Regions from separate parts of the Salipaludibacillus sp. HK11 genome, predicted to be linked through region 2. Evidence: riboswitches for the same ligand, from Rfam matches in the RefSeq annotation. Region 2 holds a riboswitch; the other holds the start of a gene.
The links. A riboswitch is a leader RNA that binds a small molecule or an ion and turns the genes downstream of it on or off. The one in region 2 is predicted to bind cobalamin.
Positions count from the first base shown of each region.

Region 1 (6,198 bases), 2.2 Mb from region 2:
TATTGATTGCGCGATAGGCCATCGCAAATGGTGCCCCACCAATAAACGCCCAAAATAGTGGAGCGGTAATCCCGTCCACTGTATTTTCAGCTACTGTTTCAACTGTACCACGGACAAGCTCACTCTCTCCAAGGTTTTCCGTGTCTCTGCCGACAATCATACTCAACTGTCGTCTTGCTTCAAATAAATTACCCTGCGCTAATGGAACTGCTACTTGCAGCGCTGCTTGTCGCAACCCTTTGACCGCGATCGTTGAGGAAATCAAATATACTTCCACTAATACCCCAGCAATCATATGAAGCTGATATAAAAAATAAATAATAGCAAATGTACTCGCAAACGCGATACCAACAACGACAGTCAATAATAATACACCTTGCCGTTTTTTTTGACGGCTAGAACCTCGATTTAACTTCTTTTCCATAAAAGTAATTAGCTTACCAAAGCCAATCACAGGATGAGGCAACCATTTCGGATCGCCGATGAGCAAATCCAATATAATAGCTGCCACAATAATCATCACTCTCGTATCTATAAAAAATTCCATCATAACTTATCTAACCTTGCCTTAGATTTGCTCGTGGCTTTCATTGTTGCCTCGTAAACAGCTGCTCCAATCGCTTTTCCAACAGCTGTTCCTGAACCTGCATACGGCGTTTTCTCTCCTATTTGCGTCGCTCCAATTAACAAGCTATCTGTTGATGTTCCTGTCGCTTGTGTCTCTGTGAATGGATCGATTACACCTAAATCATGTAACGCCTTCGTCTTCGCTTCCGTCGCTGACATGCAAGCATTGACAAGTGCACCATCTGTTAGATGAGCATCAATAAATACCATTGTATTAATTGTTCCGATTTGGCTAATTCTTTCGTCCATTTTAGTATTAGTAATATCCACTGCATTTCCAACTCCCGCGGTTACCATCACAACAATTTGCATGTTTTGCTGATTCTTAGTATGTAATTCCATATCTTCAAGTTGAACAGCAGTCATCATCCCCGCTGACATTTCAGTAGGGATTCCCCAATTATTCATCCAACTTTCCATATCATCGATGGGATCACCGCCATCATAATTTTTATTCACATGGAAATTACAAAAATGCTTTAACCATTGGATCCCTTCACCGACAACACTATTTGAAATCGTTCGTAAAGGTTGCTCAAATTCCAGATGAATAAACCCTTCATTTTGTTCCAATCGAAAGGAATTTTTCAAATCAGTTGGCACCTGTTCTACATCATCGTAAGGAGTCATTAATAACTGTGGTTTTGGAACATACGGGTGAGATTGCGCCTTTACTTTCACTTCATAAACATCTTGTAGAAGCTGTTCATTCCGTAAAATATCGACACCACCAACTCTTTGAAACTTCCCTTCATGAAGCAAGGCAACTCTGTCGGTATAAAGTGCCGCAACGTTCAAATCATGCAAGATTGCAAATATCGTTAACCCATGCTCTTTTTGCCATTTTTTCAACAAATCAAGCATGTAGAAAGAATGCTTCACGTCCAAATGATTTGTCGGTTCATCTAATAAAAGAACTTTCGGTTGCTGAGCCAATGCTTTGGCAAGCAGAACTCTTTGTTTTTCACCGCCACTAAGTAGTCGAAATTGTTTATTCCTATAATGATCTACATTAGCTAGTTCCATCACCTCATCAATGATTTCTCTATCAGCTTTCGAAATCGTCTTGAGCACACCTTTTTGAAACGCATAACGACCAAGACTAACAATTTCTTCTACGGTAAAATCAAAGGAAACTTGCGCTTCTTGAGCCAAAACTGCCACTTTTCTCGCTTTTTCAAGGTGAGACAATTTGGATAGCAGTTGACCGTCAATTGTAATTTCTCCTTGTTTGATAGGTAGACCACCTGTTATCAATTTAAACAGCGTCGTTTTTCCACTGCCATTTGGACCAAGCAGTCCAAAGAATTCACCTTTAACAATGTCGAAGTCAACTCCGTCAATAATAGGTTCTTCTGAATAGCCGCCTACGAGATTCTTGACATGGATCATACCGTTACCCCTTCCCAAGCCGATTTCTAATCAATAATAATGCAAAAACAGGTGCCCCAATCAAAGCAGTAATTACACCAATTGGAAGTTCTTTCGGGGCAATAATCATTCGTGAGACTAAATCAGCTATAATTAGAAACCCTCCCCCAACAAGGAACGATAAAGGTAACACATGCCTGTGATTTGGTCCAATGATGAGGCGGACCAAATGAGGGATTACTAACCCAACAAATCCAATGGAACCAGAAACAGCAACAGATGCTCCTGTTAATAAAGATGCTCCAACTAAAATATAGTATTTGCCTCGCTTAACATTCACACCGATATGTTCGGCTGCCTCTTCCCCTAAAGCCAACGCATTTAACTCCCGATAATGGACCAATAGAATAAACATGCCTATGATCATAAACGGAACGATGAGTTGAACGTGACTCCATCCTCTCATACCAACACTTCCGTAGAGCCAATAGATAATTTGCGTCATCGAATCTTGATCACCAAGCGATATCACCAAAGAGATGATTGCACCAATAAAAGAACTCATAATAATTCCTGCTAAAATAATCGTTTCAATCGCAAAGCTTCTGCTGGCAATTCTAACAAGACCAAACACGAGCATCAATGAAATGAAACCACCAATTATTGCTACAATTGGAAGTGTAAAACCGCCTAAACCAACAATCGTCACTTGAAAAAATATTACGATAACAGCTCCTAATGCGGCACCAGATGACACACCAATCGTATAAGGATCTGCGAGTGGGTTTCGAAGCAACCCTTGAAAAGCTGCACCCGCCAAAGCTAATGAAGCTCCTACACAAAAAGCCAATAACACGCGTGGTAAACGAATGTTCCAGATGATTCTATCTTGAACTTCGGGAAAGTCCGAGAGCAATTGCCAGCCAAATACATTGTCAATGATGATGTGGAAGATGGTTGGAACAGGGACTGTCACACTGCTCATAAATAGACCAAAGAGGATTGTACTAAGTACAAATCCTCCACTGAAAACATAAATCCAAAAGATTCGATTACTCAAAAATTTCTGGATAGACCAATTTGGCAAGAGTTTCCACTCCCTCAATTAATCTCGGTCCTGGTCGAATGACCGTATCGTTATCCACATCATGTATTCTTTCATCTTGCACAGCTGGTATGTCCGACCAACCATCACGTGATACCACTTCGTCAATTGGATCTTCCGCAACTCCATGGGTTGTAATAATCACATCAGGACTCAACATGACAATTTCTTCTTCAGTCAGGCTGACCCAACCTTCTTGATCTTCTGCCGCATTAGTTGCTTGAATCACTTCTAACATCTCATGCATAAATGTTCCTTGACCAGCTGTGAAAATATTTGGTGAGGGAGATATTTCGACCCAAACCGTCTTTCTATCTTCTTCAGAAATCTCTTCCGCTTTTTCTTCAATCTCAGCTAATGCGTCTTTCATTTCAACAACAATCTCATCCGCACGTGAACTAGTACCTGTAGCGCTACCAAGCATTTTGATCGTGTCATAAGCTTCATCAAATGATTCGCCACCTTCAATTACAAGCACATCGATACCAGATTGCTCATATTGATCCAAAATTTCTGAATGATTCTCGTAATGATATCTTTGAACAAGAGCCATATCAGGCTCCAACGACAATATTAATTCAGGATCCATATCCTGCCCACCTACATTTTGGATATCTTCTGCTTCTGGTGGATAATTACAAAAATCCGACACACCTATTAATCTGTCTCCAGCTCCAAGTTCAAAGACAATTTCCGTGTTACTAGGCAACAATGAAACGATCGTTTCAGGTTCTTCGTCAATTGTCACTTCCCGATCTACTTTATCTGTCAAGGTGATTGGAAATTCTCCACCAGTTACTTCTTCATTTGCTGCTTCGTTCTCTTCGTCCGCCGCATTCTCAATTTCATCATTATTATTTTCTGTTTCATTCGTGACTTCGTCGTTATCGTTCGCTTGATTATTTTCATTTACCTCTTCTTCATTTGTTCCACAAGCCGTCATTAATGCCAACGACAATGTTATTGCTGCACCTAATTGTCCCCATTTAATTCTCTTTTGCATCTTTTTGTTCCTCCTACATTCTTTTTATTACATAATAAAAACGCCATTCCTTTAGGAAAAGCGTTGAATGTAACAGTCACATAGAAATAAGTACCTATCATAATATAGATGACGGTTTGCATTCTAACACGTAGTAGAATTTTCTATGAACATGAAACATCCCTTTCCTCGAAGGTGTTACGAACAACTTGGCAGGTCTCCTGACTTACGCTTCATCGGATCAGCTTCCCTTCCCATGCTTTTATGTAAAAGCACAGTGGGCTTCTTTCAGCTTTCCTAAACGCTCACAGTGGCGGGACCGTGTCGGCTTTTACCGACTTCCCTTTTAACATGAATTCGTCAACGTATCGACGTGAATCATGAACCAAATTGTATCTATGAAATTGGGTTTTATTAATAGATTTAGTATAAATCAGTTTTCAAATAAAGTAAATTTATTTTTAATCTTTTTCAATATGACTAAGTCGAAATTCCTGCTGAAGTGAAAGTAGCCATGCCTTTTAAAATTTTTAGGGAAGATTCCACAATCGGAAAAGCAAGCGCCGCTCCGGTTCCTTCACCTAGACGTAACTCTAAGTCTAATAATGGATTTGCTTGGAGCATTTTCAAAGCTGTTGTGTGTCCTTGTTCTTGAGAGCGATGACTGAATATTAAATAGTCTCTCGCTTCGGGAACTAGCTTCGTTGCTAACAAGGCAGATACCGTGCAAATAAATCCATCAATAATGACAGGCTTTCGTTCAGAAGCTGCTCCTAAAATCGCCCCTGTCATACCAGCAATCTCCAGTCCACCTATTTTAGAAAGAATATCGAGGACATCCTCACGATTTGGTTTTCGATCCTCAAGCGCCTGGGCAATGATCTTTCGTTTCAATACACGCTGTTCAGCTGTGATTCCTGTTCCAATATCAACAATACCTTCCACATTCACTTCGGCTAATGTAGCGATGATTGCACTACTGCTCGTCGTATTCCCGATCCCCATCTCACCTAAGATAATCGAATTTGCACCTTGTTTAATTACTTGTTTTACAATATCGATCCCTACTTCAATTGCCTTTTGCGCCTCTTTCCTTGTCATCGCATCTTCCTTGGCAAAGTTAGCTGTTCCATAGCGAATTTTTTTATTAATAAAACCTGAACCTTCTATATCCGATGCAACACCTATATCAACGATCTCTAACATTGCATCTATTTGTTTTGTTAATACATTTATTGCCGCGCCACCTGCAAGGAAATTCGCCACCATTTGTGTCGTTACTTCTTGAGGAAATGCAGAAACTCCTTCTTTAGCGATACCATGATCGCCCGCAAAAACAATCGAAGCAGGAGGGGATACAGTTGGAAATGTATCTCCAGTTATTTCTGCTAACTGAACCGCTAGTTTCTCTAATCTACCTAAACTTCCTGGTGGCTTCGTTAAATTATTCAGGTGAGCTAGAGTTTGTTTCCCTACTTGTTTATTTGTCGCTGTGATTTTGTTTATTGTTGTTTCCATGCTGCTGTCCCTCTCTAAATATCTCAGTTTTTTTGAAATAAAGCCATTTTATCCTCGATCAATTCCATGTTGAGATGACTCTCAACCAGTTGAGCTAAGTGATGAAAGGATTGTTCTTTCAGTGCTTGAAAAGAAACCCTGTCATTTATTTCAGGAAGGCCTTTGCGTCCTCGTAAATCATTCAATATCACTTCTCTAAATCGATCATTTTCAAATATTCCGTGAAAGTACGTACCAATCGTTCGTCCATCTATACTAATAAACCCGTCTGTGCCTCCGTCTATCAATTGAACAAATCGATCCCCTTGTTCATCAGAAAATTGAGAGACACCCATATGAATTTCATAGCCTGTGACGGCTATCGTTTCACCACGATAGATAATCACACCTTCAGATAAAACAGTGCGTTTCTTATCAGTTAACGTCGTTGATAAATTTCCAATAAGACCTAGACCTTCCACCTTCTCAATTCCTGACTCTATACCATCTGGATCTGCTAACGTTTGACCTAGCATTTGATACCCACCACAAATACCGATTATTGGCGTTTTATTTTCCTTAACGAGCGAAATGATTTCTTCCGCCAGCCCCTCCT
Region 1 covers NZ_CP181045.1:4,568,968-4,575,165, reverse strand. Annotated here, with positions in the region: gene cbiB (adenosylcobinamide-phosphate synthase CbiB) at 1-550, opposite strand, end outside; gene ACM26V_RS21635 (adenosylcobinamide amidohydrolase) at 547-2,019, opposite strand; gene ACM26V_RS21630 (FecCD family ABC transporter permease) at 2,024-3,085, opposite strand; gene ACM26V_RS21625 (ABC transporter substrate-binding protein) at 3,051-4,106, opposite strand; cobalamin riboswitch at 4,279-4,490, opposite strand; gene cobT (nicotinate-nucleotide--dimethylbenzimidazole phosphoribosyltransferase) at 4,566-5,603, opposite strand; gene ACM26V_RS21615 (cobyric acid synthase) at 5,627-6,198, opposite strand, start outside.
Region 1: linked by a shared signal. The riboswitch ahead of ACM26V_RS21625 (ABC transporter substrate-binding protein) and the one ahead of ACM26V_RS07730 (FecCD family ABC transporter permease) in region 2 are both predicted to bind cobalamin.

Region 2 (6,198 bases):
CATTGACGCCAAATTTCTCAAGTTGCTCAACAGTACCTATATTGTCTTCGTTGAAAGCACTAGTCCACCCTGCATAAGCAAAGTCAGGCTCTTCTTCCAAAAACACCTCTTGTGATGGATATTGATCAGACAATACTGGAATTTTTTCATATGTATCTTTAAATTCAGGTAAAACTTCATCGTCAAGATAAGCCGTACCAACCAAGTATTCTTCTAAACCAAGAGCTAGAAAGACTTCTGTTACGTGTTGATTTAAAGTGACAGCACGTTGAGGAACTTCTGTAAAAACAAGCGTACGATCTTCATTTTCAATTTCTACAACACCATATTCTTCTTCATTCTTTTCAACTGCTTCTAGATCGTTTCCATTTTCTTGACTATTACTTGAATTAGCTTCTCCCGTTGCACCACAACCCATTAATAATGCAATAAACGTACTGATTATAAAGACCATTTGAATTTTTCTAGTCATCTTTCATACCCCTTTTTCATTTATTGTTATGACGAATCTCGTTTGGATGATCTACTAAATTGTGCAAATCTACTTAACCATGATGTTCTTACCCATTTCTATTTTTCTATATTATGGAGCATACATTTTATTTGATTCTCTCGATCGATACATTCCATCGGATACGTATAGAATTTGCAACTTCCCTGTTTGAGGATGTGTCGTAACGGTGCAGTCTACATGAAAAACCTCTTTTAACATTGCCTTAGTAATGACTTCTTCCGGTGTACCATGTTTGACTATTTTGCCACCCTTAACTACATATATCGCATCACAATAAGCTGCCGCTAAATTTAAATCATGAAGCGCAGTTAATACACTCACTTTTAAGTTTCGAACAATATCAAGGATCTGAAGCTGATGATGAATATCTAAATTGTTCGTCGGTTCATCTAGAATAAGAAAAGATGTCTCCTGAACAAGAGCTCTAGCAATTTGAACCCTTTGCTTTTCTCCACCAGATAACGTAGAGAAACTTCTTTCTGCATGGTTTTCTAACCCCACTCTCACTAAAGCATCACGAACGATCTTTACATCTTCCACACTGTCCCCTTCAAAGAACCGCTTATGTGGATTTCTCCCCATTAACACAATTTCTTTCACTGTAAAATCAAAAGGAACAGATGATTCTTGCGCAACAACAGCCATATTTCTAGCAAATTCCTTATGAGAAAGGTTAGTAACTTCATGATCATTTAAAGAAACCGATCCCTTATACGGCCGCAATACCCGGTAGATTGTCTTTAACAATGTCGATTTTCCACTCCCATTAGGACCGATAATGCCAACAAATTGTCCATCGTTTACTTGCATCGTTATATCATTAATAATATTTTTCTGCTCCACCGCCGTTGTGACTTGTTCAACAGTTAATTTCACTTTCCTTCACCTCCCCCAAAAGAATAAGAACTACGTCTAAGAAGCCAAATAAAAAATGGCCCACCACATAATGCAGTAACAATGCCAATCGGTAATTCTTGAGGAGAAACAATTGTACGTGCGACTACATCTGCCCAAATGAGGAAAATAGCTCCAACAAGAGCACTTAATGGTAAGACGTGTCGGTGATCGGAGCCAATGATTAAGCGAACAATATGAGGAACCATTAATCCGATAAAGCCGATTGCCCCACTCACTGCGACTAATACTCCGGTTAGTAATGCCGTGATGAGAATCAATATTTTCTTAAAAAGATCGATATTTAATCCGAGAGTAGAAGCTGTATTCTCCCCCATTAATAAAAGATTCAGAGGTCTTGCTAAGAAGAGCAGTGTCGCTATGCCAAGCGAGAGACAAATAAATGGAATCGTTAATTGCTCCCACTTAGCTCCTGCCAAACTTCCCATCATCCAAAATAATGCATCGCGTATCCCCTCTTCCCGAGGCGCCGATATGACAATATAGTTTGTAATTGCCGATAGCATCATAGATATGGCAATTCCTGACAATAATAGTCTTACTGTGGAGATTCTCCCATTTACTTGCGCTACGATAAAAACGAGCACAACAGAGAAGAGAGCACCTAGAAACGCGGCGATAGAAAGCGAATATTGACCAAAAATCTGGAACGCACCAAAAATAATAACGAGTGTAGCCCCAACAGAAGCACCAGAAGATACCCCTAAAATAAATGGATCTGCTAAAGAATTTCGAACTAACGCTTGAATAGCTACACCAACTACTGCTAAACCAGCTCCAACAATGGCTCCTAATATCACTCTTGGAAACCGAATTTCCCAAATGATTTGCTCTTGGGCTTTTGACCAATCCGATGCAATAAAATGGTCCAAAAAAGAAACTTTAGAAAATGCTATTTTCCAAACGGTCAACGGAGAGATTGAAACTGGTCCAAGCATGATAGAACTGGTCATTGTGACAACTAGGATGAATAGAAGAGCAACAAAAAGTACTCTATAAGCTATCTTTCTCTTTTTTGTTACTTTTTGCTTTATTGACCGATTATCAACCCCGTCTTTTAATGCGCTCTCCATATAAACAACACCTTACATTTATTTAATTTGATAACTTACTCTTTCTTAATGCGCTTAAAACATAAAAATGCACCTCTATCCATGGCATGGATAGAGGTGCAAAAAGGCATACTTAAATTAAAGTAGCATCTATTCTACACTCCTCTACCTATGACCCGTAGGTATTGAAGCAACTTAAAACAAAGGCAGGTCTCCTGACTTAGGATCGTCATTTCATTGTGTCTTCCCGATTTAACTCAGTGACTTTATACAATGAAACTACCCATTACAGTGGCGGGACCGCGACGGATTTACACCGTACTTCCCTTTTAAGCATAACCAGCGGTTATACACCTTTGTTTTGATTCATTTTTTTAAAATAAGAATTTTATTATGAGTTGATTATTTACAACTCACCTAAACTAAGTTGAAAATAGTTAGTTTTATTTGATAAGTTAGAAATCACAACCCATATTTATACATATTTATTATTAAACTACTTTTAAGTATAATTAGCAAGGAAAATTTTTAAATAAAATGATATTCTTCACTTTAGTTACTATATGTATTACACTAATAAACGTAACCATTACGAATTATAACACAAATTCATTTTGAAAAAATTTAGTACCCTACATATATTTTTATTCATAGTAGTTATTTATTATATTGAAATAACAAATAAGCCGCAGTTTTTAACATAAGTGACGTTTTTTGATTACTCAAAACCAATGGAGGATAAAAGATGAAGAAAAAGCTGATACATGATGTCGATTATGAGGAAGTCTGGCGAGAAGGAATAAAGGATTGGAATGGTAACATGCCAAAAAGGATGACAGATGATCAATGTGAAGAATCTTTTTGGCGTAATTTCTTAAATGAAAAATCAACCACACAACCAATTGATTCATATTCCTTACCATTTTACCGAGAATTATCTACTTATTTCACTTCTGAAGATAACGTACTTGAAATCGGACCTGGTGCGGGGAACTATACGTTTTCTATTGCTGAAAAAGTTCGGTCTTTAACAGTGGTTGATCCTTCTAAGTCTGTTCTGCACTATTTAAATGAACGTATAAACCACAAAGCAATAACTTTTCAACCGATTCATAGTAAATGGGAGACATACCAATCCAATCAGCTTTTCTCAGTCGTTCTGGGTGTGAACTGTTTTTACCGAATGTTTGAAATCAAGCAAGCATTGGCAAATATGAATAATCACGCCACAAAGCACTGTATAATTGGTATGACAACAGGTCCACTTCAGCCACACTACCTAGACCTCGAAAGAACGCAAAGGTGTGTTCTTAAATACCCACGAAGAGATTATGTTCACCTATTAAATGTATTATATGAAATGGGAATCTACGCTGATTGTAAGATGGTCCCTCTTAAACGTAAATATACTTATTCTTCTTTAGAAGAAGCGGTTCAAAGTTGCAGAAAAAAAGTGCTATCTCCTCAATTAAGTGAAGAAACACTTAGGGAAAGTTTACTCCCTTATCTGCAAAAAGAAAACGGAAAGTGGACATATAAGCATGCCTTTTATGGAGCACTGATCAGCTGGAAACCTACTATTCTGTAGGCCCACTTTTCTGAACAGGAAGTCTTACTTGAATTATTAGGAAATGGTTAAATTCACCCTTCATGCTTCCTTGATAGAAATTTGGTTTCTTCCGTTTTCTTTCGCTTTGTAAAGGTGTTCGTCTGCTTCCATTATCAGTTGCTTTGGTTGATGAGTTGGATTTGGTTGAGTCATTGCCGCTCCAATACTTACCGTTACAACATCTGAAACCATCGATGTTTTGTGCGGAATCTTTAAGTTGCTAATGGCATGTAAGCATTGCTCTGAAATCTGCTTAACCTGGCGATGGTTAGCATTTGAAAGTATAGCGACAAACTCTTCGCCTCCCATTCTCGCTACATAGCCGTTAAATGGACTGACTACTTGTTTTAAAGCATCGGCAACTTCCATTAAGCAACGGTCCCCCGCTTCGTGTCCGTATGTGTCGTTATACTCCTTAAAATGATCAATATCAATATAGAGAGCGGATATTCTAAATTTTTTCTTGGCCGCGAGTGTCCATTCCTCTTGCATATGTTCCTCTAAATATCGTCTGTTTGGTATCTTTGTTAACTGATCGTTATAGGATAATAATTTTAATTTGTCGTTTAATTTATTTAGGTGGTCTCTTGATTTCTCAAGTGAGTCTGTTCTTGCACTGACTTTTTCCTCTAACGTTTGATTTAGTTCAGCAAGATCCGCTGTCGCCTTCTCCATATTAGTAAAAGCTTTACCTGAGTGCAATGCAATGATATACGATTGCGACAAAATAAATATTACGAATCCAAAGGCAGACAACGGAATCGACTCGATAAATTTATTTGCTAGTAAAATGTCATTAATTGCTGTAAAACCAACAAATGTGGCAGAAACTGTGATTATAAAAGAGCCCTCTTGTTTATCTTTTAATGCTTTCATTAAAGAGATCAACATATGAAAAATAAAAAAGAGAACTATTATTTGGTATGGATTTACTGTGAAACTAGCAATTCCTACCGGTGTAAAAAGCACAAAAAGTGAAAATAAACTTGAAATGGCCGTAAAGATCAATCCATATATTGTTTTCAAATGTTTTGGATATAAACCGCATAGAACCCAGAAAAAAATTGATGGCGCTAAATAAAATGTAATATACTCAATCTTCACCATTACTTCCCATGGAATTTCTGGGAATATTTCTAAGATGAAATACTGTTCTGTAACTAGAATACGTAACCCCATTAGAAAACAAACAACACTAAAATACATTGCAGAGCGGTTCTGTTTTCGATATCTATATACTACTAAGTGGTAGAATCCAGAAAGAATGAGACAACCAAACAAGATCATTTGCAGTCCTAGTCCTAACCTTGATTCTTCTTTAAGGTTTCCCACTGTTCCAAACAAGATATCGCTATCAATTCCGCCGTATCGGTAATCGTAATTAGAAACGTGAATAATCACTTCTAAACTATCATTTGCTGCTGGGAAAAATACCGTTTTCGGATTGGAAAATGGTGCTGTTGTTTCCTCACTCGTTCCTGGAGTACCATTAGAATCTAGTAGCTCTCCATCAATATAAAGATTGTAGGCAGTTGTAATAGAATTGATTTTCAACCCGTAATATTCGTTTTCGGTAATGTTGTCAATCACCATACGATATGTTGCATATCCATTTGGGGAGTACCCTTGTTCGTCATTCCACTTACTTGGTAAATAAATATATTCTTTTTCGTGTTCTGGTGTTAGGATGTGTCTTCCCCAATAAAACTCCCAGTCACCAGTTAATTTAAGCAAATCTTCAGATTCCGAGTAATCCCAATCTGATAGATTTAATTTACCTTGCTCGACAAGGTATTCTTGCTCACTATGGTCCTCACTTAAGAAGAACAATATTCCACTAAATGCTATAACTAAGAATATAATAAAATAAATAGACCCATATTTTAATTTACTCATTACCAATTACCTCGATATGTAAATAATTTAAGTTATTCATTTAAATCATTCCTCCACTAAGCAAGAATAACTGCTATAGGTCTATTATCTAACACTTCAAAAGCATCTACAAGTTATTTCTATAATTATCGTAGTAAGACTTTATTACCAGGATACTATCATTTCTATCGGTATTCTGATGTTTTCTAATCACGCTAGAATCGTCGTTTTTC
Region 2 covers NZ_CP181045.1:1,558,300-1,564,497, forward strand. Annotated here, with positions in the region: gene ACM26V_RS07720 (ABC transporter substrate-binding protein) at 1-472, opposite strand, end outside; gene ACM26V_RS07725 (heme ABC transporter ATP-binding protein) at 584-1,390, opposite strand; gene ACM26V_RS07730 (FecCD family ABC transporter permease) at 1,387-2,502, opposite strand; cobalamin riboswitch at 2,669-2,854, opposite strand; gene ACM26V_RS07735 (class I SAM-dependent methyltransferase) at 3,227-4,069, shown strand; gene ACM26V_RS07740 (diguanylate cyclase) at 4,130-5,986, opposite strand.